[Eubacterium] eligens ATCC 27750: one gene and its partner. Each later gene encodes a partner of the first gene's protein in a complex. Links are inferred from orthologs where the notes say so. Each region holds a gene or a part of one and is shown in the gene's direction. Other genes may lie near its edges.

Evidence for each region.
Region 2: the proteins of dnaG (region 1) and dnaB are in contact, whole or in part, in a crystal structure (PDB 2R6A), measured with the Geobacillus stearothermophilus proteins. The link is inferred for [Eubacterium] eligens ATCC 27750 from one-to-one orthologs. Residues at the interface, in WP_049624496.1 of Geobacillus stearothermophilus: Lys456, Leu457, Leu458, Pro459, Ala460, Asn463, Ala464, Leu467, Leu535, Leu536, Ile537, Ala538, Gln544, Glu545, Asp548, Tyr549, His552; in WP_033016901.1 of Geobacillus stearothermophilus: Ser13, Glu15, Ala16, Gln18, Glu91, Leu92, Asp94, Ala95, Val96, Pro97, Thr98, Ala99, Ala100, Asn101, Tyr104, Tyr105, Ile108.

The regions. Positions count from the first base shown.
Region 1 is NC_012778.1:661,790-677,200, forward strand. Bases 12,428-15,411 are described here. They hold dnaG (DNA primase), read left to right. Parts: upstream 12,428-13,029; coding sequence 13,030-14,793; downstream 14,794-15,411. Other genes in these bases: EUBELI_RS03230 (deoxyguanosinetriphosphate triphosphohydrolase), read left to right, coding at 12,428-13,025; rpoD (RNA polymerase sigma factor RpoD), read left to right, coding at 14,835-15,411. In the rest of the region: metE (5-methyltetrahydropteroyltriglutamate--homocysteine S-methyltransferase), read left to right, coding at 80-2,350; EUBELI_RS03175 (SDR family oxidoreductase), read right to left, coding at 2,768-3,634; EUBELI_RS03180 (cupin domain-containing protein), read right to left, coding at 3,636-3,959; EUBELI_RS03185 (hypothetical protein), read left to right, coding at 4,108-4,572; EUBELI_RS03190 (YdcF family protein), read left to right, coding at 4,598-5,374; EUBELI_RS03195 (patatin-like phospholipase family protein), read right to left, coding at 5,529-6,377; EUBELI_RS03200 (glycoside hydrolase family 88/105 protein), read left to right, coding at 6,624-7,769; EUBELI_RS03205 (cupin domain-containing protein), read left to right, coding at 7,855-8,193; EUBELI_RS03210 (J domain-containing protein), read left to right, coding at 8,232-8,735; EUBELI_RS03215 (LL-diaminopimelate aminotransferase), read left to right, coding at 8,798-10,012; EUBELI_RS03220 (HlyC/CorC family transporter), read right to left, coding at 10,092-11,375; EUBELI_RS03225 (TIGR04086 family membrane protein), read left to right, coding at 11,528-11,884; more of EUBELI_RS03230, read left to right, coding at 12,018-12,427. UniProt on the Escherichia coli protein: RNA polymerase that catalyzes the synthesis of short RNA molecules used as primers for DNA polymerase during DNA replication.
Region 2 is NC_012778.1:2,011,194-2,026,444, reverse strand. Bases 9,039-11,862 are described here. They hold dnaB (replicative DNA helicase), read left to right. Parts: upstream 9,039-9,689; coding sequence 9,690-11,036; downstream 11,037-11,862. Other genes in these bases: EUBELI_RS09360 (adaptor protein MecA), read right to left, coding at 11,851-11,862; EUBELI_RS09365 (DUF1858 domain-containing protein), read left to right, coding at 11,581-11,787; EUBELI_RS09370 (DUF362 domain-containing protein), read right to left, coding at 11,152-11,322; rplI (50S ribosomal protein L9), read left to right, coding at 9,208-9,654; EUBELI_RS09385 (DHH family phosphoesterase), read left to right, coding at 9,039-9,208. Also shown: EUBELI_RS09430 (glycosyltransferase), read left to right, coding at 534-1,721; EUBELI_RS09425 (hypothetical protein), read left to right, coding at 1,770-2,540; EUBELI_RS13720 (YveK family protein), read left to right, coding at 2,559-4,070; EUBELI_RS09415 (non-specific protein-tyrosine kinase), read left to right, coding at 4,095-4,679; EUBELI_RS09410 (NAD-dependent protein deacylase), read left to right, coding at 4,672-5,388; EUBELI_RS09405 (DUF951 domain-containing protein), read left to right, coding at 5,412-5,609; rpsF (30S ribosomal protein S6), read left to right, coding at 5,726-6,013; EUBELI_RS09395 (single-stranded DNA-binding protein), read left to right, coding at 6,080-6,544; rpsR (30S ribosomal protein S18), read left to right, coding at 6,562-6,825; more of EUBELI_RS09385, read left to right, coding at 7,145-9,038; more of EUBELI_RS09360, read right to left, coding at 11,863-12,699; EUBELI_RS09355 (serine/threonine protein kinase), read left to right, coding at 12,890-14,386; EUBELI_RS09350 (hypothetical protein), read left to right, coding at 14,304-14,975; EUBELI_RS14395 (hypothetical protein), read left to right, coding at 15,172-15,251. UniProt on the Escherichia coli protein: The main replicative DNA helicase, it participates in initiation and elongation during chromosome replication. Travels ahead of the DNA replisome, separating dsDNA into templates for DNA synthesis.

The DNA.
Region 1 (15,411 bases):
CTCTTTTTTTTATGTATTATACAAATGCTTTTTTGGAATTTATAATGACAATATCAAATAATAGATGAGGAGAGCAGGTATGAAGACAGCAGTAGCAGGTTATCCAAGGATAGGAACATTAAGAGAGTTAAAGTTTGCATTAGAAAAATATTTCAGAAAAGAAATAAGTGCAGATGAACTGACACAGACAGCAAAGGAGTTACGAAAGACACACTGGCTTATACAGAAAGAGGCAGGAATTGATTATATCACAAGCAATGATTTTTCATATTATGATATAGTGCTTGATACAGCATTTTTACTGAATATAATTTCTGAAAGATACAATGAACTTGAGGTTTCAGAGCTTGATAAATATCTTGCAATGGCAAGGGGCTATCAGGGAGAGAACGGTGATGTAAAAGCCCTTGCAATGAAGAAATGGTTTAATACTAATTACCACTATATTGTTCCAGAGGTTGAGGACAGCACGCAGATAAGACTTACAGGTAATAAGCTGTGGGCAGAATATGCAGAGGCAAAAGAACTTGGAATTGAGACAAAACCGGTAATCACAGGTGTGTATACATTATTTAAGCTGTGCAGATTTACAGGCAAGAAGAAGGCAGATGATTTTATCAATGCATTTATTGAAGCATATAAAGATGTTTATAGCAAATGTGAAGCTGTAGGAATCCAGTGGCTTCAGTTTGATGAGCCTGCACTTGTACAGGACATGACAGAAGAAGACAGAGAACTGTTTGTCAAAATGTATAGTGATATTTTAGGTAAGAAGAAATCATGCAAAGTATTGCTTCAGACATATTTCGGAGACGTGAGGGATGTGTATGAAGATATTGTTAAGCTGTCGTTTGACGGAATCGGACTTGATTTTATTGAGGGAAAGAAGACAGCAGAACTCATTGAAAAATATGGATTTCCAAAGGACACGATATTATTCGCTGGACTTGTAAATGGAAAGAATATCTGGAAGAACCATTATGAGAAGACTTTGAATGTGCTTAAAAAGCTTGAAGATAAGGGAATACAGACGGTTTTATCAACATCATGTTCGCTGCAGCATGTTCCATATACATTAAAGCATGAGAATAAACTTTCGGATGAATATCTGAATTACTTCGCATTTGCAGAAGAAAAGCTTGTGGAATTAAAGGAATTAAGCGTGCTTGCCGAGTGTGGAAATATTGAAGAAGATGAAAGATTCAAGACAAACAGGAAGCTTTTTGCAGGTACAAGAAAATGTGATAATGAATCTGTAAAGAAAAGACTTGCGGAAGTTACAGAGGCGGATTACAGAAGACTTCCTGCAAGAAGTGAGAGACAGCAGCTTCAGAAGAAAGAATTTGCATTACCGAAGCTGCCTACAACTACAATCGGTTCATTTCCACAGACAAAAGATGTTAAGGCCAACCGTTCAGCATTCCGTAAGGGTGAAATCAGCGAAGAACAGTATGTTGAATTTAATAAGAAGAAAATTGAAGAATGTGTCAGATGGCAGGAAAAAATCGGACTTGATGTACTTGTTCATGGAGAATACGAAAGAAATGACATGGTTGAATATTTCGGTGAAGCGTTGGGAGGTTTTCTGTTCACAGAGAAAGCATGGGTTCAGTCATATGGAACAAGATGTGTTAAACCACCTGTTATATGGGGAGATGTTTACCGCAAGAAGCCGATAACAGTTGAGTGGTCTGTGTATGCACAGTCACTTACAGATAAGATAATGAAAGGAATGCTTACAGGTCCGGTAACAATTCTTAACTGGTCATTCCCAAGAGAAGATATTACAATCAAGGAATCAATTTCGCAGATTGCACTTGCAATAAGAGATGAGGTGCTTGACCTTGAAGCAAATGGAATTAAGATTATTCAGATTGATGAGGCAGCTTTAAGAGAAAAGCTTCCATTAAGAAAATCTGACTGGAATACAGAATATCTTGATTTTTCAATACCAGCATTCAGACTTACTGCAAGCGGTGTAAAACCTGAAACACAGATACATACTCATATGTGTTACAGTGAATTTACAGATATAATCCCAGCAATAGACGATATGGACGCTGATGTTATCACATTTGAAGCATCACGCTCAGACCTTCAGATTCTTGATTCGTTAAGAGAAAACAACTTTGAAACAGAGGTTGGACCGGGAGTATACGACATTCATTCACCAAGAATACCGTCGGTAGAAGAGATTACCCGTGCAATAAAGATAATGCTAACAAAGATAGACAAAGACAAGTTGTGGGTAAATCCAGACTGTGGACTTAAGACAAGAGGTGTGCCAGAGACAGAAGCAAGCCTTAAGAATATGGTTAAGGCAGCTGAGATTATCAGGGCTGGGTTGTAGTGTAGGCATTTGTGAGACTGGAGATGGTTTATTGTGAGGCGGCGGGGTGGATTGGACGTTGAAGTGGAGAAAGTCACAGAGGAAGTCCAAAAGGGACTAGAAAACATGTCGGATTGGACGTTGAAGCAGTGGGAAAGCAAGCAAAAGTCCAAACGGAATGAGAAAACGTGTCAGATTGGACGTTGAAGTGGAGAAAGTCACAGAAGAAGTCCAAAAGGGATGAAAAAACGTGTCAGATTGGACGTTGAAGCAGTGGGAATGCAAGCAAAAGTCCAAACGGAACGAGAAAGAGTGACGGATTGGATGTTGAAGCTCAGAAAAACACGCAAAAAGTCCAATGAACAAAAAACGCAACAAAAAGGGCGATGTCAAAACTGACATCGCCTTGAATTATATACAGTTTCCAACTAAAGAATCCTACACTCCGCTATAAGCACTATATCCGCCGTCAACAGGTAACACTATACCATTGACAAAGCTGGCTGTTTCATCGCTTGCAAGAAAGAGTGCAGCACCAATAAGCTCTTCAGGATTGCCAAAGCGTCCCATAGGTGTTCCGGCAATAATCTTTCTGGCACGGTCTGTATATGAGCCATCAGCATTGAATAAGAGATCATGATTCTGCTCGGCAGCGTAGAATCCTGGCGCAATTGCATTGCAGCGTATGCCGCTTTCGCCAAAATGTACAGCAAGCCACTGTGTAAGATTAAGAATAGCACTCTTGGCATTACCATAAGCCATAACCTTAGTAAGAGGAAGAATAGAAGTTACAGAAGCAATATTGATAATACTGCCACTTCTTTTTTCAACCATATCCTTAGTAAATACCTGAATAGGAAGAAGAGTTCCCATGTAATTAAGATCCATAACATCGCGTATTCTGTCTTCATCAAGATTCCAGAAAGAATAGTCAGAATCTTCTTTTTCTTTCTTTAACATCTCGATGGAAGTAATTGCACCAGGCTGGTTGCCGCCTGCACCATTAATGAGAATATCACAGCTGCCGAGTTCATTCTTAATAGTTTCATAAGCAGCTGAAAGCTCATCTTTATTAATTACATTGCAGCTGTAGCCTTTAACAGTAACATTTTTGTTATATTCATCCAGAGCATCTTTAGTAAGCTTCTCAGAAACAGAAGCAAGCTTTTCTTTGTTACGTCCGATTATTGCAACCTTAGCACCGCATACGGCAAGTCCATATGCCATGGCTGAGCAGAGAGTTCCGCTTCCTCCGGTTACAATAGCAGTTTTACCTGAAAGATTAATATTAAATGGTACCTTCATTTTACTTAAGAAAATCCTCTCTCATAGGATTGAATACATCACAGAGGATTCCTTCTTCAAGACATGTAACACCATGGGTTACGCCAGAAGGCATGTATACGCTGTCGCCCTGATTAACGATTTTAGTTTCATCACCGATAGTGAATTCAAAGCTTCCCTTAGCAACATAAGTAATCTGCAGATGCTTGTGGCTATGGAAATTGCCCTTAGAACCTTTTTCAAAATGAATCTCGCACATCATAAGGTCATCAGAGTAGCATAATATTTTTCTTGTAACACCAGGTTCGCAGTTAGTAGCTGTAACATCTTTGTTAAATGTAAACATATATAATACCTCGTTTCTATATTATTGATTGTTTGTATGTATATATTAAACTTTTACATCAAAAAAAACTAGCATAATTATCAAACTATGTTATATTAAATACAGATATATTGTTTAAACATTTTACATGAAGGGGGTGCACATTAAGATGATGATTAACGGCGTTAATGATATGAATAGAAATCTGTCTGTTAATGTAGCAGGTGTTGATACACAGGATATAAGCTCTGCAAGACTTAAAGCAATGAAGCGTTCCGGACAGGTGGAATGTGAAACATGTGCGAACAGGGAATATAAGGATGGTTCAGATGAAGTAAATGTTTCATTTAAGAGTGCAGCACATATTGACCCGTCAGCAGCGGCCACAAAGGTTATGGCACATGAACAGGAGCATGTTTCTAATGCGAACAGGAAGGCTGCCAGTAAAGATGGCGAAGTACTGAATGCGACAGTTACACTTAAAACGGCTGTCTGTCCAGAGTGCGGAAGGTCGTATGTGTCAGGTGGTGTCACAAATACAGCAATTAAATATCCTGCCACATCTTACGGACAGAACCAGAAATCAGCAGATTATCCTGAATTTGCGGGTAAAAATGTGGATTATGCAGGATAATTGATGTATGAGCGTGGAATAAAGTATGGAAAAAGTAACGGAGAATAGTAGTTTTATGTATACAATATGGCTTGTGCTGGCACTTATATGCATGGGATATTATATAGTGTGTGCAACATACGCAGGGGTAGGTTCATCATTTATATTTATATGGCTGCTGGGTGCTGTCTTTTTTGGATTAGTATTTGCAGTGAGAGTATTAGAAATCAAAGGAATAATTCATGTGGCAAAGGTCTTAAGAATTTGCTTTATAGTGATAATGGCAACTGGTGCGTCTCTTTTTATTTTTATAGAAGCACTGATAATTAAAGGAATGATGGCAAAGCCAAAGGATAACTGTGATTATATAATAGTACTTGGCTGCCAGATAAGAGGTGACCACATAACAAGGTCACTTAAGAACCGGTTAGATGTTGCTGTTTCCTATGCAATAGATAACCCTGATACCACAATAATAGTATCAGGCGGCAGGGGAAAAGGTGAAAATACAACAGAAGCATTTGCAATGTATAATTATCTTGTATCTAAAGGAATAGATGGCTCACGCATAATACAGGAAGATAATTCAACAGATACATCAGAGAATATGAAGTATTCAGTACAATACATAGAGAATACAGATTCACTGGTTGGCATAGTAACCAACAACTTCCATATAGCAAGAAGCCGCCTTCTTGCCAGACATGCAGGATTAAACAATACCTGTGGAATGCCAGCAGAAAGCGACCATGTACTATTCATAAACTATATGGTAAGAGAAGCAATCGGAATAGTAAAAGATTTTGTGTTCGGAAATTTTTAAGAATTTATTATTTATATATAAAAAAGAAGTACCTGTATTTTAGTCTGATAACCAAATTATTACGAACCCGGTGTGCAAATGGCAGCATTTACTTACACAAGGTGAGTAATATCTGAGGTTATCAGACTAAAATACAGGTATTTCTTTACATATATTAATGATAAAACCTCTGTATTTCATTGATTAAAGAATAAGTCTGGTTATATCCATCGTTATACATTGAAAGAATCTTATTAAAGTCCTTTTCAATCTTTCCAAAGCCCTTGCTTTTAGTAGGGCGGATAACGAGGCAGCGGCCTTCTTTTTCGTAGCGTTCAAGACGCTTTAAGCACCGGTTGTAACGTTCAGCACGAAGAAGAATATCACGCTGAATTTCAGGATATTTAAGGAAAGCTCTTGCAAGGGTCCGCACTGAACTTGTTGTCTGCTTCTGATAGCCTGCTTCACGGGTAAGAACAACAACAACTCTGTCACAGCCATCTTCAAATGCTTTTTCAAAAGGTATGGAATCACTTAAACCACCATCAAGGTAAGGTGTCCCATCAAGATATATAAGAGGAAAAGCCAGTGGGAGAGCACATGTTGCCCGTAAAAGCTGGTTGGTGCGGTCATATCCTGTGAATGTTTTATATTCAGGTTTTCCGGTGAGTACATTAGTTACAACACATTTGAAAGTACCTTTATATCTGTGAAATGCATCATAATCATAAGGCACAAGTTCATTTGGAATAGTGTCAAATGTGAAATTAAGCCCATAAAGAGAACGGTTATCCCTGTGTACCATGTTACTAAGTCCCACATAACGTTTATCATTTCTATAATCAATAAGAATCTTTAAGTTTCTTCCAATCTGTCCTGATGCCATGGATACGCCGTATGCAGCGCCGGCTGATACACCAATCATGTAATCAGGCATAATTTTATTTTCTAACATGGCATCCATAACACCGCATGAAAATATGGTTCTGAATGCGCCACCTTCAAATACAATTCCTGTTTTCATAATCTGACCTTTCTGAATAATAACTTTATACAAAATGTGTATGATATTTTTATAAAAGCATTTACAATGAATTATTGATTATATTTTCGTATTTAATCAGCATATAGTCAATAAAAATCTATGTTTTTGGCTATATTTGTTAAAAATGGGTTGCTTAAAGGCATTTTTTAGTGTACAATTTCTATAAAATATGGGCGGAATTGATATATATGTTTCCCCATATAAGTTGACAAGGAGACAGAAATAATGGACGCAGTAGTAAAGTATATTGACGGACTTCTGGAAAAAAGCACACCAGATGCTCCTGTATGGAACATTGAAAAGATTAAGCAGGGCCTTAAGTCAAAGTGGAACTATATTGATGGCTGTATGATTAAAGCAGTTCTTCAGATGTATGACTTAACCAAGGATGAAAAGTATCTTAAGTTTGCAGATGATTTTATAGATTACAGAGTCTTTGAAGATGGTACAATAGATGGCTACAGCATTGGTGAGAAGAATATTGATAATGTTAATGCTGGTAAGACTTTATTTGAATTATATGATCTTACAGGTAAGGAAAAGTATAAGAAGGCAGCAGATTTAGTATATTCACAGATAGAGATTATGCCTAGATGCCAGAATGAAGCAAGAAGCTTCTGGCATAAGGATATATATCCTAATCAGGTATGGCTTGATGGTCTTTATATGGGACTTCCATTCTATCTTGAATATGAGACAAGATACAATGACAGAAAGAATTACTCTGATATTTTCGGACAGTTCAAGTTCGTAATTGAGAATATGAGGAATCCTATTAACGGACTTTATTTCCATGCAATGGATACAAGCAGGGAAGCATTCTGGTGTGATAAGGTTACAGGTTTATCACAGCACAGCTGGTTAAGAGCTATTGGCTGGTATACAATGGCGCTTATTGATACACTTGATCAGGTTGATAATAAGGACCATAAGTATGATGCTGAATGCAAGATGCTTGAGGATGCATTTAAGGATCTTGTCGATTCAATGCTTAAGTATCAGGATGAGAGTGGTATGTGGTATCAGGTAGTTAATTATGGTGGTATGGATAAGAACTATCTTGAGACAAGCGGAAGTTCAATTATGGCATATGCACTTCTTAAGGCTATACGTCTTGGATATCTTTCTGATGATTACGCACAGTATGCCAAGAAAGCAATTGATGGCATCTGTGAAAGATACCTTAAGACTAATGAAGATGGTTCATTATCACTCGGTGGTATCTGTCTTGTTGCAGGACTTGGTGGTAATGGAAGAAGACCTGGTACATATGACTATTATATGTCAGAGCCAATCGTAGAAGATGATGCCAAGGGTGTAGGACCATTCCTTCTTGCATATACAGAGCTTTTAAGATACGAGAATAAATAACAGGCAGAATAGAGAACATAATAAAACGGGGTCTTACAGCATATGTCTGGGACTCCGTTTTTTATATATCTGAAGGAGATTAATTATGAAGAAACCATATATAACATTGGAAGAAGCACTTGCAGCAAGAGAAGAAGGAAGGAGAAGCGTTAAATTCCTTACAGAGGCTAATGGATGTATCAATGGCTGTTGTTCAGGAGTTACAATATGTTCAGAAACAGAGTTTAATCCAGATCCTGGATTTCATGATGACCAGGAGGGATTTTTTGTGTTGGAAGGAAATGGATTTGTCAGGCTTGACAACGAAGAGTTTGAGGTTAAAGCGGGGGATTCATTCATAGCATTACCGGGTGTAAGACATACAATGAAAACGGTAGATTCAGAAAAGCCATTGAAGGTTTTCTGGTTTCATAGTGGAATCTGACCAGATATATTTTGCGGCTGGCTTGATGGGGAGCCGATATGGAGGTTGCAATGTTTGATGAACTAAGCAGTGAAGATGAGAAGAAGAAATGGCTGTTTAAAGAGAATATAAGGCTGCAGGAATTAAGCAGAAATCTGGAAGATGAGAGAAAACTCATTGAGATTCAGATGGGAATGCTTCAGAGACAGCAGAGTAAGAATATGCTGCTAAAGAAACAGCTTGAGAGTCAGAGAGATTTATTTGAACAAAAATGGAATATTCTGGAAAGGGAAACAAGACAGCTTGCAATTGATAAAGATAAGTTCGAGCGGGAAAAGCTTATATATAAGGACAAGGTTTACCGTGAGGCAAGGCGCAGTATGTCCAATGCTGAAAATGTAAAGATATTCTTTAAGGGTGTTGAGGATACAGCATCCTTAAAAAAGCGTTATAAGGCGCTTTTAAAGATATATCATCCTGATAATATGCATGGAGATAAAGAACTTTTACAGGCAATTAATACAGAATATGAAAGATTATCAAGATTTTATCTTGGAACATAATAAAAAATGATGTATAATAAGCGTTAGTTTTGTAAAACAAGGCAGAAAATAAGGAGGAATATATGTTTAAGATTAACGATAATTATTTAAAGCTTCCAGGAAGCTATTTATTTTCAACAATCGGTAAGAAAGTAGCAGCTTATCAGCAGGCTAATCCAGATAAGGAAATCATCAGACTTGGTATTGGCGATGTTACACAGCCATTAGCACCGGCAGTAATTGATGCATTACATAAGTCAGTTGACGAGATGGGACATGCCGAGACTTTCCACGGATATGCACCAGATCTTGGATATGAATTCTTAAGAAGTGCAATTGCAGACCATGATTACAAGAAGCGCGGATGTGATATATCAGCAGATGAGATATTCGTATCAGATGGAGCAAAGTCTGATTCAGGTAATATCGGAGATATCTTCTCAGTAGATAATAAGATTGCAGTATGTGACCCTGTATATCCTGTATATGTTGATACTAATGCAATGGCAGGAAGAACAGGAGATTATATTCCAGAGAAGCAGGCATGGAGTAATGTTGTTTATATGCCTTGTACAGCAGAGACTAACTTTGCACCAGAACTTCCAAAAGAAACACCAGATATTATATATCTCTGCTTCCCTAACAATCCAACAGGTTCAACAATCACTAAGGACGAACTTCAGAAGTGGGTTGATTATGCTAATAAGGTTGGTGCTGTTATTATCTATGATGCAGCATATGAAGCATACATTTCAGAACCAGATGTTCCTCATACAATATATGAGTGTGAAGGTGCAAGAACATGTGCAATCGAACTCAGGTCATTCTCTAAGAATGCAGGATTTACAGGTGTAAGACTTGGCTTCACAGTTATTCCTAAGGATCTTAAGTGTGGAGATGTAACACTTCACAGCCTCTGGGCAAGAAGACATGGAACTAAGTTTAACGGAGCTCCTTACATTGTACAGAGAGCAGGCGAGGCAGTTTATTCAGAAGCTGGACAGAAGCAGACAGGTGAGCAGATTGCTTACTACATGAACAATGCAAAGACAATTCTTGAAGGACTTAAGTCAGCAGGATATACAGTATCAGGTGGTGTTAATGCACCATATATCTGGTTAAAGACTCCAGATAAGATGACAAGCTGGGAATTCTTCGATTACCTTCTTGAAAAGGCTAATGTTGTTGGTACACCAGGTTCAGGATTCGGACCAAGTGGTGAAGGATACTTCAGACTGACAGCATTTGGTTCATACGAGAACACAGTTAAGGCACTTGAAAGAATCAAGGCGCTTTAATCAGTAATATAATAGGTATTAATAATAAAAATGCTGTGCGTTAACAAGATGATGTTAATGCACAGCTTTTTTTATAAAATTAATTAGCTTTTTTAGTTTCGTCTTTCTTCTCAGGTATAATCTTTACAATAACAGATTCAGCTCTGTTAGAAGCAACCTTTTCGACAAACATCCAGACATTACCAACAGTGATTTTATCACCGGCTTTAGGAAGTCTGTCAAGTCTTTCAACGATAAGTCCACCAACTGAATCGTTATCTTCCGACTCGAGCTTAGTACCAAGCTCATCGTTTAAATCGTCAAGCTTAAATGAGCCATCAACTCTGTATGTAGTATCATTAATCTTAGATAAAGCTTCCTTTTCGTCAGTATCATATTCATCACGAATTTCACCAACAATCTCTTCAAGCAGGTCTTCGGTAGTAATCATTCCTGATGTTGTTCCATATTCACTAAGGACAATGGCAATGCTTGTTGAACTTAACTGCATTTCCTTAAACAGGTCAGAAGTATTCTTCTGCTCAAATGTAAAGAATGGCTTTCTGATAATGTTCCTTATGTTAAATGTATCGTTATCAGAAGGATTGACAATTAAATCCTTAATATTAAGAATGCCAATTACATTATCAGGTGTATTCTCATAAATAGGAATACGTGTATACATTGTCTGCCTGAACAGAGAAATTATATCATCATATGATGAGCTGACATCAGCAAGAGTCATATCAATCCTTGGAATCATAACATCTTTAGCTGTTGAATCACCAAAATCAAAAAGGTTATTAATGATTTTCTTTTCATTAGATTCAATTACACCTTCCTGCTGGCTTACATTAACAATGGTTCGTATCTCATCCTCAGTAAATATATCTTTCTTCTTGTTATTGTCAATTCTTAATAACCATAAGAAGAAGCCTGCAAGGTGGTCTACTATGAATATAACAGGTGTAAGAACAATCATAAGCACCCATATTATAGGAGCATAAGCCATTGCCATATTAGTGGCATACATGTTGGCTGTATTCTTAGGTGTAATCTCACCAAATATAAGAACAAGAAGCGTAAGAACACCGGTAACAATACCTGTCGCTTTATTACCCCATACACTGATTGTAAATGATGTAGCTAATGCAGAACAGCTGATATTGACTATGTTATTGCCAATAAGAACAGCAGAGAGCATCTTTGCCGGCTGGTCAATAATCTTAATTACAAGAGCAGCCCTCTTATTACCCTCTTCAACTAAAGACAGCACTTTGATTCTGTTCACAGTGATAAATGAAGTCTCTGCAGATGAGAAAAATGCTGATAAAACCAATAAAATAACAATTGCAATAAGTTGGATGATACTATCCGTATCCAAGAAAAATCCCTCCAGTCATAAAATTAAAATATTTCTTTTCATTCTACAGTACGCACATTGTGCCGTCAAGTGCTATTAAAGAAAACAGGAGATAATCATAAGATAACATTTTTAATCATACAATTAATAAAAAGAGGACAACAAGGAAATCAATGGATTATATAAGAAAAATGGTGAAATCTCTTATTGCAGGATATGTAATAACGCTGCTTATGCTCGGACTTCTTACATATCTTATGAAAAAATTTATACTTGATGAAAAAGCAGTTGATAATATTATATTTGGAATATATGTGGCAGGAAGCTTTACTGGTGCAATGCTTAGTGCATGGATGATAAAAAGGAGGAGAGTGGCTGCAGGAATTATATATGGAGCAGTGTATATTACAGTGTTATTGGTAATAGCTGCAATAATGAAGAAACAGGCACCGGACAGTAGTAATAATATCGCCATGTCAGTAGCTGCATGTGTGGCTGCAGGGGCATTTGGTGGATTTTTCAGTCCATAATGTGGGTAATGATAATAACAAATAATTTTTTTGTGAAAAATTTTAAAAAATAAAAAAGGAAAAACACATGTTTTGTTGAATAATTAAATTGTGAGCTTTAAAATTAGTGTTTCAGTGCGGGAGGCACATACAGATGAACATTAGAGAGGAACAGGAAAAGAGGGAACATCTGATATTCAGCCCATATGCAAGCTTTTCTGACGAGTCAAGAGGACGCGACAGAGATGAAGAACCATGTCCTATGAGGACTATATATCAGAGAGACAGAGACAGAATTATTCATTGTAAGACATTCAGGCGTTTAAAGCATAAGACTCAGGTGTTTCTTGCACCAGAGGGAGACCATTATAGAACAAGACTGACTCATACCTTAGAGGTTGCCCAGATTGCAAGAAGTATAGCAAGGGCACTTAATCTTAATGAAGATCTGACAGAAGCTATTGCATTGGGGCATGACCTTGGACATACACCTTTTGGACATGCAGGTGAGAGAACACTTAATTCTTTATGTCCAATGGGATTTGCTCATTACAAACAGAGTATAAGAGTTGTTGAATTTCTTGAAAAGGATGGTCAGGGACTTAATCTTACATGGGAAGTGCGTGATGGAATATTGAATCATAGAACATCAGGCAATCCATCAACTCTTGAAGGAAAAGCAGTAAGACTATCAGATAAGATAGCGTATATTAATCATGATATAGATGATGGAATAAGAGCAGGGATATTGAAGGAAAGCGACATTCCTTCAGAATATACTGATGTTCTTGGTAATTCAACCAAGGAAAGACTTAATACCATGATTAGCGATATTATAATGAACAGCATAGGAAAGAATGATCTTGTAATGTCAGAGCCTGTACATAAAGCAATGACAGAATTAAGAAAATTCATGTTTGAAAGTCTGTATCTTAATCCGACAGCTAAAAGTGAGGAAGCGAAAGCAGATAAGCTGATAACAGAATTGTACAGATACTATGTTGCGAATACAGACAAACTGCCGGATACATATAAGAGATTTATAACAGAATTTGACGAAAGACCGGAGCAGGTTGTGTGTGATTATATAGCTGGCATGAGTGACCAGTATTCAATAAGTAAGTTTCAGGAAATCTTTGTACCAAAGGCCTGGAAGGGATGAAGTAATGTATTCGAGAGAAGTAATAGATGAAGTAATATCCCGGAATGATATTGTTGATGTTATATCCGGGTATGTCAAATTGAAAAAGAATGGAAGTTCATATACCGGACTATGTCCGTTTCATAATGAGAAATCACCATCATTTTCGGTTTCAGGACAGCGGCAGTTATATCATTGTTTTGGATGCGGCGCTGGGGGTAATGTCATAACATTTGTAATGGAATATGAGAATATGACATTCTTAGAGGCAGTTAAGATGCTGGGAGAGAGAGCCGGAGTTGCACTGCCGCAGACGTCTATGTCAGAAGAAGACCGCAAAGAAAGAGGGATAAGAGACAGGCTTTTAGAGATTAATAAGATTGCTGCCACATATTATTACAGGCAGCTTAGAAGTGAGAATGGGAAAGCCGGACTTGATTATCTTAAGAAGCGTGAATTGTCTGACAGTACGATTAACAGCTTTGGACTGGGGTATGCAACACAGTCAACAGGTAATCTGTACAAGCTGTTGAAGGACAAAGGTTATGATGATGATATTCTGAAGGAATCAGGACTTTTTACTTATGAGAGAGGCATTCATGAAAAGTTCTGGAACAGAGTAATTTTTCCAATTATGGATATTAATAATAAGGTCATAGGATTTGGTGGACGAGTTATGGGTGATGCCAAGCCAAAGTACCTTAATTCACCGGAGACAAGATTGTTTGACAAGAGCCGCAATCTGTATGGACTTAATATAGCAAGAACGTCAAGAAAGCCTAACATGATAATATGTGAAGGCTATATGGATGTTATATCAATGCATCAGGCGGGCTTTAACCAGGCGGTTGCGTCACTTGGAACGGCACTGACACCGGGACATGCAAGGCTGTTAAAGAGATATACAGATAATGTGCTTATAACTTATGACAGTGATGAGGCAGGAGTTAAGGCGGCACTTCGAGCAATACCGATTCTTAAGGAAGCAGGGCTTTCAACGAAGGTAATTAATATGCGGCCATATAAGGATCCTGATGAGTTTATTAAGGCTATGGGTGCAGAGGCATTTCAGGAAAGAATTGATAATGCAGAGAACAGCTTTATGTATGAGATAGGAACCATGTTAAGAAATTACGACAGGGGGGATCCGGAAAGCGAGACTGCATTTGAAAGAGAGGTTGCAGCAAAGCTTGTTACATTTAAAGAAAAGCTGGAACGTGATAATTACCTTAAAGCAGTGTGCAGGCAGTTTATGATACCAGAAGATGGCATGAGGCAGATGGTATCAAGACTTGGTAATCAGGAAGGGATTATTTCAAGAAATGCAGGTGCAGGTACTCCGCAGCCAACTGTTGAGCGTAAGCCGAAGAAGAAGCGTGAAGATGGTTTAAGACAGGCAGAGAAAATGCTTCTTACATGGCTCATAAGTGACAGGGACATATTTGATAAGGTTGCAGGTTACATTAAGCCAGAGGATTTTATTGACCCGTTATTTTCGGGTGTGGCAGAGAAAGTATATGAACAGTATGGGACAGGAAATATAAGTCCTGCTGCAATTATAGCTGATTATGCAACAACAGAAGAACATACGGAAGTCGCAGCAATGTTTTCGGCAGACCTCGATGAGAGCCTTAATAATCTGGAAAGAGAAAAGACTCTTAATGACATTGTTATCAGAATTAAGGCTAACAGCCTTAATCATGAACTTAATAAGACTGTAGATCCGAAGCGTATGCAGGAGATAATAATTGAACAGCAGAAGCTGAATCAGATTCATATTAAGTTATAAATATATAGAGCGTGTTACGCGAAGAAGAATGGAGAAGAGAAATGGCTAAGAAAATGGTAGAAACATTAGAAGAGAATGTTAAGGAGACTAAGGAAGAAAAGACAACAGAAAAGAAGACTCCTGCAAAAAAAGCAGCAGCAAAGAAGACAACTAAGAAAGATGAGATTAAAGAAGAAGTAAAAGAAGAGACAGAAAACAGTGACGCAGATGATGCAGAAGCACAGGAAGCTAAATTCTGGGAGAAGATAGAGGGTATTCTTGCAATAGCCAAGAAGAAAAAGAATGTACTTGATTATCAGGAAATTATGACATATTTTCAGGATACAGATTTTGAAGCTGACAGAATGGAGAAGGTATTTGAAATTCTTGAGCTAAAAAAAGTAGATGTAAGAATGAATGATGTACCTGATGAAGATGAGGATATTATTCTTGATGATGAAGATGAGATTGATATTGAGAAGATAGATCTTTCTGTTCCTGATGGAATCGGTCTTGATGATCCAGTAAGAATGTATCTGAAGGAGATAGGTAAAGTACCTCTTCTTAGTGCTGATGAAGAGATTGAATATGCCAAGAGAATGGAAGAAGGAGATGAGGAAGCCAAGAAAAGACTTGCAG
Region 2 (15,251 bases), 1.3 Mb from region 1 along the record:
ACCAAGAGAAAAGGTTAAGACGGTTTGGATAGAACAAAGAGAGTTATTCTTAAGAGTAATCGGATGAAAAATATTTGCAAAGACAGATACGATATGATATATTTAATGTGCAGTTTTGAAGGAGCAATCCTTTTAAAAGTAAGCTGCTATGTGGCTTACATTTTTTCACATAATGGAAACATTAGTGATAATCCTCGATAGCTCAATGGTAGAGCACTCGGCTGTTAACCGAGTTGTTGTAGGTTCGAGCCCTACTCGGGGAGCTAAGAATAAGTGGCATGCACTTGCCCATGAATTCTTTATTACGGCTCCATGGTCAAGCGGTTAAGACACCACCCTTTCACGGTGGTATCAGGGGTTCAAATCCCCTTGGAGTCATTTATTAATAATAAGGCGACATAGCCAAGTGGTAAGGCGTGGGTCTGCAACACCCTGATCACCAGTTCGAATCTGGTTGTCGCCTCTTAAAGCTTTAATCCGAATGGGTTAAAGCTTTTTTTTCGATTTTTTTGAGAATTGGGACAGATTGTAAAATGAGAATATTAATATTTGTGACAAGACAGTTATGTTATAACAGCGGAAGATATTTTGCAGAAAAAATCATTGAAGCATTGCAAAATTATGGGTGTCAGTGTGAATTTTGTGAAATCCCAGAATATTCAATACCATCAGCAGGAACAGAAATTGCACAACCAGCATCAATAAATTCAGATAAAATAATTGAACGGTCGGCAGAAGATTTGTTACAAAGGTATGTGAATAAAAAATTTGATGCCATAATAGATTTCAACTCGAAATTACCCAGGCTAATAATGGATGATGATAGTTATTATCTGGATAACATTGATGCACCATTTTATAATTTTATATTGGATCATCCGTTGTATCATCACACAACTTTATCGTGTCGGCTGAATAATTATTATGTGTTTTCTGTAGACGGGAATCATTGCGAATATATAAAAAAATATTATCCATGGATTAAGGATGCGTATCAGATTAATCTTGGAGCTGAACATGTGTGTACATCAGATATAAATAAGAAAGAAAAAAACATATTATTTATGGGGACATTCAGAAAACCAGATGTGTATATGAAACACATATTGAGATGTGGAATCAGAGAGAAAAATGATATGTTGTCAATGATAGACAGAATTATGAATAATGAAGAATTAAGTATAGAAGATTCTATCAATATAGAGCCTAAAGCTGAACTGTTAAATAAATATTATCTTGTAGAAATGTATATAAGAAATTATTATAGAAAGAAATTGATAGATACGCTGGCTGATAACGGTTTCCCTTTAAAAATTGCAGGTGAATGGTGGGAAAAATATGATAAGTCATGTAAGAAAAATGTAAAAATAATTAAACCCGTATCGTTTGAGAAATCATTTGAAATAATCGCACAAAGCAGAGTGTTAGCAGACTCATCACCTTTTTTTAAAATGGGAGTGCATGACAGGATATATGCAGGAATGGCTAATAATACTGTAGTCATGACAGATTCTAATAAATATAGAATGAATATTTTAGATAATGTAGCAGAAATGTATAGTATTAATGATGTTGATGATATATGCGCAAAAGCAGATAAATTGTTGAATGATACAGCATATTATGAAAATATGGTATACAGAGCTCATGAAGAATACAAAAAAAATTACACATGGAATAATGTTGGAGAGAGAATTATAAAACATTTTCTTTCTGAATAATAATATGTATGTTATAATTAACTGAAATGTGCAGTAGGGAGGAATTTAATGATTAGATTAAAAAAAAGCAGAGTGTTTGCAATTCTATGTTTTACTGCAATGGCTCTGGGGGCATGTGGAAAAAGGACAGAAGCTGTAATTAGTGATGGAGAGGATATTACAGAAGCTGGTACAGAATATCCTACATTGGAAGAAAGTCATGAAGATATATTTACATATAAAGATTTGAAAATAGGGAATATAACATATCTTATGTCAGAAGATCAAGTGAAATCTATATTTGGAAAGCCGTCTGAGGAGACAGAAAATAATAATGAAAAGATTTATTCTTATAATGAAATGTCGATTGGTTTTGAAAAACTAGATGACAATAACAGACCTGATTCAAATGGTACATATAAGGTCACACAGGCAGCATCAATAAAGAACAATGATAAATTTTCCCGAAATATGAATGTCGGGGATTCTGTAGATGATATATTAAAAGCATATTACAGAGACAACGATTATCAAAATCATTTGTATATGTCAGAGGACAAAACACTGACTTATGGTAAATTCATTTATGGTGATTTTACAATGGCGGAGTTGGATAAAATTAATACAAAAGATGCAATTGCCTATGGATTGGTTAATTATAATGGCTACAGTAGTCTGGAGACAGCAAAGAGCTATAATATAGAATTTACATATTTTGATAGCAAATATAAAGGCGACAGAGCATCTGTTGATGATGATTTTGCAACAATTAATTTTGAAGTTGACAATAATGGTAAAATTACAGCTATTTCATGGTTTTATTATCCAGAACAGAAATAAAGGAGAGGAAGGATTATTATGAAGAAATTTGCAAGATGTTTATTGATACTTATTTTGGTCGTTATTCTAAGCGTAGTTGGCGGATATTTTTATGAGGATAGTACAATAACACCAATGTATGAGTCTGTATCAAAAATTTATGTGGTTCCGGGAAGTGACAGTGAGGCATCAATAAGGGCGAAGGATGGCGGTCTTAATAAGGATTTTATGATAATTTTTTCAAGTAATGTTGTTATTGAAGCTGCTCAGAGGATTGCTGGTACATCGGAGGATATTTCTGAATATCTTACTGTTACATCTCCAGCAGATAGTAACATTGTAGAATTAAAGGTTATCAATCCGGACCAGAATACTGCTAAAACATATGTAGATGCGATAGCAAAGACTGCTGTTAAGACAACAACAATAATTCCAGTTGAGTCAATGCAGATTTTGTCTGAAGGAACAAGCACAGGTAACGCATTTAAACCAAATTTGTATAGAAATACAGTTATAATTGCTGGTATGGCAAGTGCAGTATGTATATTTATTGAACTTGTTGTGTGCCTTATATTATGCGCATTTAAGAAAAAAGAGGATCACAGTGATGATGAGTATGAATATGAAGCAAGATTTGGAAGATATGTTTATCCAAGGCAGGAGTTAATTGATTCAGAACAGCACAGATTACCACACGACAATACCAAGAAGGCTGGTACGGATGATATTTTAGCAGCATTTGATGACGATGACGATGATGATGACAATATAGATTTTCTTACTAAAAATGCGGTTGATAAGCATGACGAAACTTTTAAAAAGGAAGCAGCTGTTGCAAGAGAGTCCGAGTCTGAGCCAATATTAAATCAGGAAATAAAGATTGAGTCAGAGACCGTTAGTAAACAGGAAGCACCAATAAAGGTAGAGTATGAATCAGAAGTAAAGGAAGAAGCAGAGCCTGAGCCAGAGGCAGAACCGGAAGTGCAGGTGGAAGCAGAACCTGAGCCAGAGGCAGAACCGGAAGTGCAGGAAGAAGCAGAGCCGGAGCCAGAGGCAGAACCGGAAGTGCAGGAAGAAGCAGAGCCGGAGCCAGAGGCAGAACCGGAAGTGCAGGTGGAAGCAGAACCTGAGCCAGAGGCAGAACCGGAAGTGCAGGAAGAAGCAGAGCCGGAGCCAGAGGCAGAACCAGAAGTGCAAGTGGAAGCAGAGCCTGAGATAGAAGCAGAACCAGAAGTGCAAGTGGAAGCAGAGCCTGAGATAGAAGCAGAACCAGAAGTACAGGAAGAAGCAGAGCCGGAGCCAGAGGCAGAACCGGAAGTGCAGGAAGAAGCAGAGCCGGAGCCAGAGGCAGAACCGGAAGTGCAGGTGGAAGCAGAGCCGGAGATAGAAGCAGAACCAGAAGTACAGGCAGAAGCAGAGCCAGATGAGGCAGAAGATGTGATTGCAAAAGCATTTGCAGTACAATCAGAGGAAGATGTCGTAGAACCAGAGCCATTTATAGAACCAGAACCTGTATTTAATGTAAAGATTCTCGGAAGAATAGTAAAGTAATATATAGGGGAGGAGGAATACAGGATGTTTAGTGTTAATATTGATAAGATTGTTGATATGACTGATAATGAAAGAAAATGTTATGAAGAACTGGTAAAGACTCTTAAATCTGAGTTGGGAACAAGCAAGTGTCTGGCTGTTACAAAAGATGGACTGAGTGCATTTAAAATTGCATATAGTTTTGTTGCAACGGGTGAGAAGGTATTGTTTATAGATGCAGATATTATGTCTGAGATTTTCCTTGGGAAATACAAACTTGGTAAAAATCTTAAAGGTGTTGCAGACTTTATGCGTAATCCAGAAAAGCAAAATGATCTTATATGTAAAACCAATAATGCAGATATGGACATTATATTTACAGGTGTTTTAGATGATGGTGTTATATCTGAAGATGAAGAAGAAATGATGAAGAAGCTTATATTTATCTATTCAGCGGATTATGACAGGATTGTAATGAGTTCAGATGAAGAGGGAAGAATAGCTAAATACTGCGATGGAACAGTCATTATCTACAACGAAAGTGAATTCGGTGAATATGCAGCACAGAATTACAAAAATGAGTTGGAAAGTAATAAATGTAATGTGTTAGGTGTGGTAATTAATGAATAATGTTGATAAGTTTATTAAATTAGTGCATGAATGTGATAATATTGTTTTTTTCGGTGGGGCGGGAGTATCTACAGAGAGTGGGATTCCTGATTTCAGAAGTCCGGACGGATTATATAACCAGAAATACAAATATCCACCAGAAACGATTATCAGTCATTCTTTTTACCAGAGATATCCAGAGGAATTCTATAGATTTTACAAGGATAAAATGCTTTATCCTGACGCAAAGCCTGGAATTACACATCTGGCATTGGCAAAGCTTGAAAAAGAAGGAAAGCTGAAAGCAGTTGTTACACAAAATATTGACGGACTTCATCAGAAAGCTGGAAGCAGCAATGTAATTGAACTGCATGGATCAGTGCTTAGAAATTATTGTGAAAGATGTCATAAGTTCTATGGTATCGATAAGATAATTAATTCTGAAGGCATTCCAATGTGTGACTGCGGTGGAAGGATAAAACCTGATGTTGTATTGTATGAAGAAGGCCTTGATGATAACAATGTAACAAATGCTGTGAATTGTATAAAACAAGCAGATATGCTTATAGTCGGCGGTACATCTCTTGGTGTATATCCAGCGGCAGGACTTATAGATTATTATAGGGGAGACAAGCTTGTTCTTATTAATAAGTCAGCAACACCTTATGACAACAGGGCTGATATTCTTATAAATGCACCACTTGCAGATGTATTTAAGAATTTTATGTGATTAATATATAACGGAGATTGTGAATGGCGGGTATTATTCCATACGAACCTGGTGATATTGTAGAAATGAAAAAAAAGCACCCATGTGGAAGCAGCGAATGGGAAATTCTTAAGGCTGGTGCAGACATTAAAATGAAGTGCATGGGTTGCGGTCATGAAGTTATTATTAAAAGATCACTGGTACAAAAAAATACAAAAAAATTAAAAAAGGCTTGTAATTAACTTCTGGATATGATAAGATTTTGTCTTGTGATATATTTTTAATCCTTGTTCCTTCATTTACATTTATATGTATAAGGATAGAAGGGACCAAAAGACCAGAAGGAGGTGCGACGTAGATGAATAAGTATGAATTAGCATTAGTTGTTAGCGCAAACGTCGAGGATGAAGTAAGAACAGCTACTATCGAGAAGGTTAATGAGTTAATTACTCGTTTCGGTGGTACTATTACAGATCCAGGCACAAGCGAGAAGAAGAAGCTTGCATACGATATCCAGCATATGAGCGAAGGATTCTATAGTTTCATTAAGTTTGAAGCAGAAGCTGCTGCTCCAGCTGAGATTGAAAGCAGAATCCGTATCATGGATAATGTATTAAGATTCTTAATCGTTAAAGACGGAGAGTAATTTATTAATCCCGATTTTTAAAGATGACGTTTGACTTGCAACTCTTTATAGAAGAGGAGATAAAGTATGAACAAAGTTATTTTAATGGGAAGATTGACAAGAGAACCAGATGTAAGATATTCACAGAATGCAGAAGGTTCTATGGCAGTTGCCAGATATACATTGGCTGTAGACAGAAGACGTGGAAGAAACAGTGATAATGAGCAGTCTGCTGATTTCATAAGCTGTGTTGCTTTTGGAAGATCAGGAGAATTCGCTGAGAAGTATCTTCATCAGGGAACAAAGATTGTTGTTACTGGCAGAATCCAGACAGGTAGTTATACTAACAAAGATGGTCAGAGAGTTTATACAACCGATGTAGTTGTTGAAGAACAGGAATTTGCAGAAAGCAAATCCGCAGCAGCAGGTAATGGAGGAGACTCTAATTATGCTGCGTACACACCATCAAGACCAGAACCAAGCCAGGCGGCTGGAGATGGATTTATGGCTATTCCTGACGGAGTAGATGATGAGGGTTTGCCTTTCAACTAAGATAGGAGGTAAAAACCATGCCAGATAAGAAGGCTGAGAGACCAGAGGGTCAGATGAGAAGAAGACCAATGCGTAGAAGAAAGAAAGTTTGCGCATTTTGTGCAGATGCCAACAAGGTATTAGATTATAAGGATGTTGCTACACTTAAGCATTATGTTTCTGAGAGAGGAAAGATTCTTCCAAGAAGAATTACAGGAAACTGTGCAAAGCATCAGAGAGCTCTTACTGTAGCTGTTAAGAGAGCAAGACATGTAGCTCTTCTTCCATATTCAGTAGACTAATATATATTAAGAATACGAGCCGTAGCAGGTTTCCCTGCTACGGCTTTTTTTGTAAGCAGTGAGCCGTGCAATCCAGAATGTGCTTGCACAGATTCTGGATTATACGGCGAGCGCCAATAATGAACAACGAAGGTCGAAGACCGGGAGTTGTGAATTATCAAGGCTCGGGAGTAGCGAAGCTACGGAGAGACTTGGCTTACAAAGTATGCTGCCCGCAGCAGTGAGCCGTGCAATCCAGAATGTGCTTGCACAAAGTATGCTTGTAGTATATTTGTATACATGATATAATTATTCTAATTCGATTATGGAGATGGGTATTATGCCAGATAATAAAAATGGGAAAAAAGCATTTAAATATAGTGGACTTTTAAGGTCTTTTTTTGCATGGCCTTTGTATATTGGTGCAATTCTGATTATAATATGTACTGTTATGTTCTGCATTAATGTTATGGCAGCAACAATTATAAGTATTTTTATGGTTATATATCTGCTGGCGTGCGGATTGATGTATTTCTACTTAAGACCAAGAATAATGTATGGAATGGTTGAATTTGCAGCCAATTATTCTCAGGTTCAGAAGCAGCTTTTATATAATCTGAGTGTGCCATACTGCCTTTTGGATAATAATGGAAATGTTATGTGGACTAATAAGGCAATGCAGGACTGCATAGGAATTAAGAAGGATTTCAGAAAGAATATCAATACTGTTCTTCCAGAAGTTACACCAAGTATATTTCCAGATAGTGAGATTGGATTTAAGGAGATACGACTTACATTTCAGGACAGGGATTATAAGGCTGAATTAAAGAATATTGACGCAGATTCTATAGCAGAGGGTGTTGATATAATAGAGAAAAGCATGGATTCTTCAATGTATGTAATGTATCTTTTTGATGAGACTGATATTAATACATATATACAGAAGTTAAAGGATGAAAGATTCGTTGTGGGACTTGTGTATATAGATAATTATGAGGAAGCCCTTGATAGTACTGACGATGTAAGAAGGTCGCTTCTTGCAGGTCTTATTGATAAGAGGGTTAATAAGTATTTTTCTCCGGGTTCAGCAATTGTAAGAAAACTGGAGAAGGATAAATATATTGTTGTTTTCAGATATAATTTCTTAGAGAAGCTTATGCAGGACAGATTCAGCCTGCTTGAAGAGATTAAGAGCATTAAGATTGGTAATGAGATGACTCTTACACTCAGCATGGGTATAGGAACGGGTTCGGCAGAGTATTCTAAGAATTATGATGTGGCTAAGGCAGCGATGGATCTTGCTCTTGGACGAGGAGGAGACCAGGCGGTAGTCAAGGATGGTGAGAAGATTCTTTATTATGGTGGCAAGAGTCAGCAGATGGAGAAGAATACAAGAGTTAAGGTGCGTGTTAAAGCTCATGCATTAAGACAGATTCTTGATAATAACAGTAATGTGCTTGTTATGGGACATACACTTGCGGATATTGATGCATTTGGTTCAGCTCTGGGTATATATGTTATTGCTAAGAAGCTTGGCAAGGAGGCACATATTGTTCTTGGAGAGGTTACAAGCAGCGTACGGCCTTTTGTGAACAGATTCATAGGCAAGGAAGAGTATCCGGATGATATGTTTATAAAGCCAGAGGATGCGTCTTCCAGAATAAATGCATCAACAGTAGTTATTGTTGTTGATGTTAACAGACCACAGAGAACAGAGTGTCCAGAGCTTCTTGAAAAATGCAAGACAGTTGTTGTATTTGATCACCACAGAAGACAGAGTGACACAATAACAGGAGCAGTTCTTTCGTATGTCGACCCATATGCGTCATCTGCCAGTGAGATGATTACAGAGATGATACAGTATGTTGATGACAATATTAAGCTTAAAGCATTTGAGGCAGATGCACTTTATGCCGGAATTAATATTGATACTGACGGATTTAACAGTAAGTCAGGACCAAGAACTTTTGAGGCAGCAGCATTCTTAAGAAGACATGGTGCAGATGTAACAAGAGTAAGAAAAATGCTTCGAAGTAATATGAATGAATATAAGGAGATTGCAAAGGCTGTAAGCCGTGTGGAGATTTATAAGGACGCATTTGCAATATCAATATTTAATGGCGATGGAATTGACACACCAACTGTTGGCGGTGCCAAGACAGCCAATGATTTGCTTGATATATCTGGAATCAAGGCGTCTTTTGTTATCACTCCTTACGAGGATAAGATATATGTGAGTGCAAGGTCTATAGATGAGGTTAATGTACAGCTTGTTATGGAAAAGCTGGGCGGAGGTGGTCATATGAGTATTGCAGGAGCTCAGCTTACAGATTGTACAATTGATCAGGCAGTTAATAAAATTAAGCTTACACTTGATAATATGATTAAGGATGGTGAAATTTAATGGATGTTATTTTATTAGAGGATGTTAAGACATTAGGAAAAAAGGGACAGATTGTTAAGATTAATGACGGTTATGCAAGAAATTATGTGCTTCCAAAGAAGCTTGGAATTGAGGCAACAGCAAAGAATCTTAATGACCTTAAGTTAGCCAGGAAGAGAGAAGAAAAAGAGGCAGCAGAAGAGCTTGCAGCAGCAAAGGAGCTTGCGGCTAAGATTAAAGAGTGCACAGTTACTGTTTCCATGAAAACAGGCGAAGGTGGAAGAACATTTGGAACTGTTTCAACTAAGGAAGTTGCAGAAGAAGCTAAGAAGCAGTTAGGTCTTGATATTGACAAGAAGAAAATGAAGCTTGATGTGCCAATTAAGGCTTTAGGTAATTACATTATCCAGATAAAGCTTCATAAAGATGTAACAGCTGAGCTGACTGTTAAGGTTGTTGAGAAATAAATATATAAGATACATTTGTAAGAAGGGGAATTACTATGGATGAGTCAGTGGTAACACGGGTGATGCCTAACAGCATTGAAGCTGAGCAGTCTGTTGTTGGTTCAATGATTCTGGACAGACAGGCAATTATAACTGCCGCTGAAATCTTAAGGCAGGATGATTTCTACTACAGGCAGTATGGAACTATGTTCCAGACGATGGTAGACATGAATAACGAGGGAAAACCTGTAGATATAGTTACTCTGCAGGCAAGATTGAAGGAGACAGATGTACCGGCTGAAGTCTATAGTATAGAGTTTGTAAGAGAACTGTTATCATCAGTGCCAACATCGGCTAATATAAGACAGTATGCGGGTATTGTTAAGGAAAAAGCAGTACTCAGGAATATCATAAGAGTTAATGATGATATTGCCAATCAGTGTTATGCGGGCAAGGAAAAGACTGAAGATATACTTGCTGATACTGAAAAGAAGATATTTGAGCTTGTTAAGAATAAGGGTGGAAAGGAATATACACCTATTGATAAGGTTGTTCTTGAGGCACTTGACAGAATATCTGCGGCAGCAAAGACTAAAGGTGCTGTAACAGGTGTTCCTACAGGGTTCAAGGACTTAGATACTTATCTGTCAGGTCTGCAGCCGTCAGATTTTATTCTTGTTGCAGCCAGACCTTCAATGGGTAAGACCGCATTTGTCCTTAATGTTGCTGAAAATGTAGCTATCAAGCAGCAGATTACAACAGTTGTATTCAGCTTGGAGATGTCTAATGTCCAGCTTGTAAATCGTATGTTATCACTTGAATCAACAGTGGATGCGGACAAGATAAGAAAAGGACATCTGGATTCTAATGACTGGGGCAAGCTTATAGAGGGTGCGGACAGCATTGCCAAGTCGAAGCTTATAATTGATGATACGCCGGGTATCTCAATCGCAGAATTACGTAGTAAATGCAGGAAATACAAGATGGAGAATAATCTTGGACTTATTATTATCGATTACCTCCAGCTTATGAGTGGCAGTGGAAGCGGACGTTCTGAGGGAAGACAGCAGGAAGTATCTGACATATCCAGAGCGTTAAAGGCACTTGCGAGAGAGTTAAATGTACCAGTAGTAACACTTTCACAGTTAAGCCGTGCAGTAGAGCAGAGACCAGACCACAGACCTATGCTTTCGGATCTTCGAGAGTCAGGAGCTATCGAGCAGGATGCCGACGTTGTTATGTTCCTTTACAGAGATGATTATTACAATAAGGATACAGAGCAGAAGGGTATTGCAGAGATTATTATTGCCAAGCAGCGTAACGGTCCTATTGGAACTGTTAAGATGGCATGGCTGCCGGAACAGACAAGATTTGCAGATCTTTCAAGAGACTTAAGACAGTAATTGAACATGCAAAAAAAACCCCGAATCAGTATTAAACTGGTCCGGGGTTTTATGTAAGTACCGTTCAGGTACATTGAACACCATCTGGTGAACATTAATCTGTATCTTGTTCAGACTACTGTGGGTTAGGAGCGCCAACTGGACATGTTCCAGCACAAGCACCACAATCAACACAAACATCAGCGTTGATTTCGTAATGAGCAGCACCCTCGCTGATTGCTTCAACAGGACATCCTGCTGCACAAGCACCACAACTGATACAATCATCATTAATTACATATGCCATAGTATATATCCTCCTTAATAATCTCTTTATTAACTGCTTTGGCAGTCGCTTTAGTGATATTATACGATAGCCTTTGATAAAATTCAATATGAATTTTTATCAATAAAATACATTATTGCTGTTAGGTATAACTAACTTGAGATAGAATAGTAAAGCAAAATTAGTGTATTATTGACATTTATCCGGGGCAATATTATAGTAGGTATGTTGAGCGGTACAAAAGTACCGATAATATTAACCTAATAACAGGAGGTCAGTATGACAAGAATTACTAAGGACACTACAATTGGAGAAGCTCTTCAGATAGATGCAGGAATTATACCTATTCTTATGGGAATTGGTATGCATTGTGTTGGATGCCCATCATCAGCAGGCGAGACATTAGAGGAAGCTGCTATGGTTCATGGTATTGATCCAGATATGCTTATTGAGGAGATTCAGAATTATCTTCAGTCTATTGGATAAATACAGACAATGAGTGATAATAACAGAGCCGGAGCATTAGATTTAATTGCTCCGGCTCTGTTATTATAGTCTGCTTAGAATATGAATGGCATGTTCTTTTACAATACATTCACAATGCTCTGAAAAGAAACCTGTATAATTATCGAATGCAGCTTCTTTATTACCATATTCAGAAAGAATGTTGCATACTTTATTAAAATCTTTAGAAGATGTTTTGTTTTTGGAAATTGTGAGATAATAACGCTTATCAGATGGATTCTTATAAACAGAGTTATTATCGTGGTAAAAGCGGTTAATTATCCGGGCAGCACTACTGATATCATCAAGTGAACCGAATGAAAACACTCTGACAATATGGCTGGATGCTTCTTTAACAGTAGGTTTGTTTTCTGAGGTGTCAGACTCACCGGATTTTTTGCCGGAAGTTTCTTTATTATTAAAATACTCCTTAACACGGTCTAATATATTCATAAGATTATCTTCTGAAATGTTATTATCTTCCTCAGTAGCGGCGCTTTCTTCATCAAGTTCTTCGTTAGCTTTAGGAGGAGAATAGGATGAGTAGCCGTTGCTTTCAATTGTCTCTATATCATCAAAATCAAAGCCGTCATCATCATCAGAATCTGACGGTGAGAAACGGGAAAAACGGGTATCAAGTTCTTCAGGATTATCAACTTTAGTAACAATAAGAACAATACATTCTGCTGAAACAGGAATTGCCTCTATCATTAAAGGAGTGTCCTCTGCTTCAAAGCCTAATTCATACGATGCCTGCTGCATCATATCACGAAAAAGTTCTTTCGCTTTATCGCTGCCATAGGCAAGCTCGTTGATTTTCAAATGTCTTGAAGCCAGATCGGACTTGTTAAGTGTGCATCTGATCTGATTTTCATTAAGTCTTTCTATTTTCATAAGCCACCTCTGACTAAATTTGTTAATTATCGTAAAGATATAATACCCATTTTTTATGGATATGTAAAGGCGGTGTAAGAAAGCAGTAGTAAAATAAATATAAATTTTTTGAAAAAATATATTGAAAATTAAATTATTATAGTGTATCCTATGTTTAGGAGATGTTTTTCATGTATCGTCGTAAGAGGAGGTGGATAACCGATTTTACGAGAAATATGAAATCATTAAGGAACTTGCAAGTTCCAATCATTCTAAAATTTATCTGGTAAGGCATGTTATACTAGATGTATATCGTGTAGCCAAGATATTTACGGGCAGTCATGAGGAATCAGAACGACTTCTGAATGAGGCCCATCTTATTAAGAATTTGAAACATCCCCACATTCCTGTAATTTATGATATTGAACAGAATATTGGAGAAGATAATGATAGTATCTGCATTATCGAAGAATATATTGATGGTAAATCTTTGCGGCAATATGTTAATGATGAAACAGAGACTAATGGCTGCCTGGATATCCATGAAATATGCCGTATTGGCATAGAATTGTGTTGTATACTGGAATATCTTCACAGCTTTAATGGTGAAGGAATATTACATATGGATATTAAGCCTGATAATATTATGCTTGATAATTACGGAAAAGTTAAACTTATAGATTTTGACAATGCAGTCATTGCAGGATGCGGTATGCAGGTAAATAATGGAAGTCTGTTATTTGCAGCACCTGAACAATACTCAGGTGAAGATGCCGTGGAGCAGTCAGATATATATAGTGTGGGAATGGTCATCCTATTTATGATTTCTCATGGAAAAATCAGGACATATGAGAATCATAACTTATCAGGAGCAGCTGAAAGATATTCAGTATTGTATCACTTAATTAACAAATCACTGCATCATCAATGGGGATTGAGGTATGAAAGTGTTACATTGGTTCGTGAAGAACTGGAATCTATAATGAAAATGGGTGGCGGTACATTTGAAAAACTCTCTTATGTCATTCAGGTTGCAGGAGAAAAACCCGGTATAGGTGTTACTAATGCAGTTATGAGTATGGCACATTTTTTTCGGAATAATCAATATGATTGTGTTGTTGTTGATAAATCTGGTAACGATTATCTGCACAGGGAAATTGTGAGGAGCACATTAATGCCAGAAGGATTTTATCTTTATGATAATATAAAAGTTATACCGGATTATTATAATGCAATATCTGTAAATGGAGTGAGAAGCAGAATTGTAATTATAGACTGCGGATGTGATTTTAATAAGAGCAGAGAGGTTAAAATTACGGATATTACTGGGGATAATTATACATGTATACGGGTTTTTATAGTTGGAAAGGCTACACATTGCAGCGGGAAGAAGATGGATGATAAAGATATTATTATGCTGAACCTTGTAGGGGCAAGACAATTTTATGAACTTGTAAACAGTGTGTATAAAGGAAAGAAATGTTATAGAATACCATGCATATATAACTGGAATGAAGCAAATCCTATATTTGACGAAACAATGAATGATTTCTTACAGGATAACCTTACAGGGATAATGAAAGGTTACAGACCTCACAGAATAAAGGAGTGTATTGGAAGGCTATATGAAAAAGTTAGAAATTTCAGGGTTATTAAGTGGTTTAGAAAAAAGAAGAAAAAGCAGGAACACAGCTGTAATAAATTATAAGACTGTCGGACTGATTGGATTATGCAGCGGTGCCGGAACAACACAGCTTGGTGTTATGCTTGCAAATTATTTCTCTAATGGACTTCATCTGAAAACAGCTATCGTAAGTTCTTGCTATGATGATGCTTTTGACAGAATAAAAGAAGAAGTGCAGACTTGTAAGGTGAAGAATTATGCAGGTAGCAGAAAAGGATTTTCATATAAGGGGATAGACTTCTTTAGTGGAGTAAGACAAGGTTTCGTCCACATCATTACAGAATATTATGATGTGGTGATAGTAGAGGTGAATCTTGCAGATATGAAGGACAGACTTGCTGATGGTTTAAGGGATGTAATGTCTTGTGAGTGCCGGGTTCTTGTTGGATCAATGGTGCCATGGAAATATGGCGAGTGTATTAAAAGGCTTGGAAGAATAAGACGGATTTATAGTATAAAAAATATGCCGGTTGTTTCTATGACATGGCAGGAAAAAAGGGCAAAAAACATGGAACGTGAATTTGAACTTAAAGCATATAAAGCGCCAATGCAGATGGATCCTTTTGAAATGAATGGAGAGGCTGTCATGATGCTTAAGCGGGTAGTAACTTAAAAGTTTATTTATGCAGTAAAGCATCTGGAAAGTCAATAATATATCACGAATACGGTCTTATGGAATACCTTTGCGTACGACCGCAGGCACATTTTTATGATTGATTGGGCAATTATAAAGGTGTGCCTTTTTATTGCATGATTTATATGCATAGTGGTACAATTATAATAATAATGTGCAAAGGAAAGGCAGAGAAATGAATAAAAGTACGGCAGGAAAGAAAAGAATTGTTATTGTAGCTGCATTTGTAATACTGATTGTGGTTATGGCAGCAAT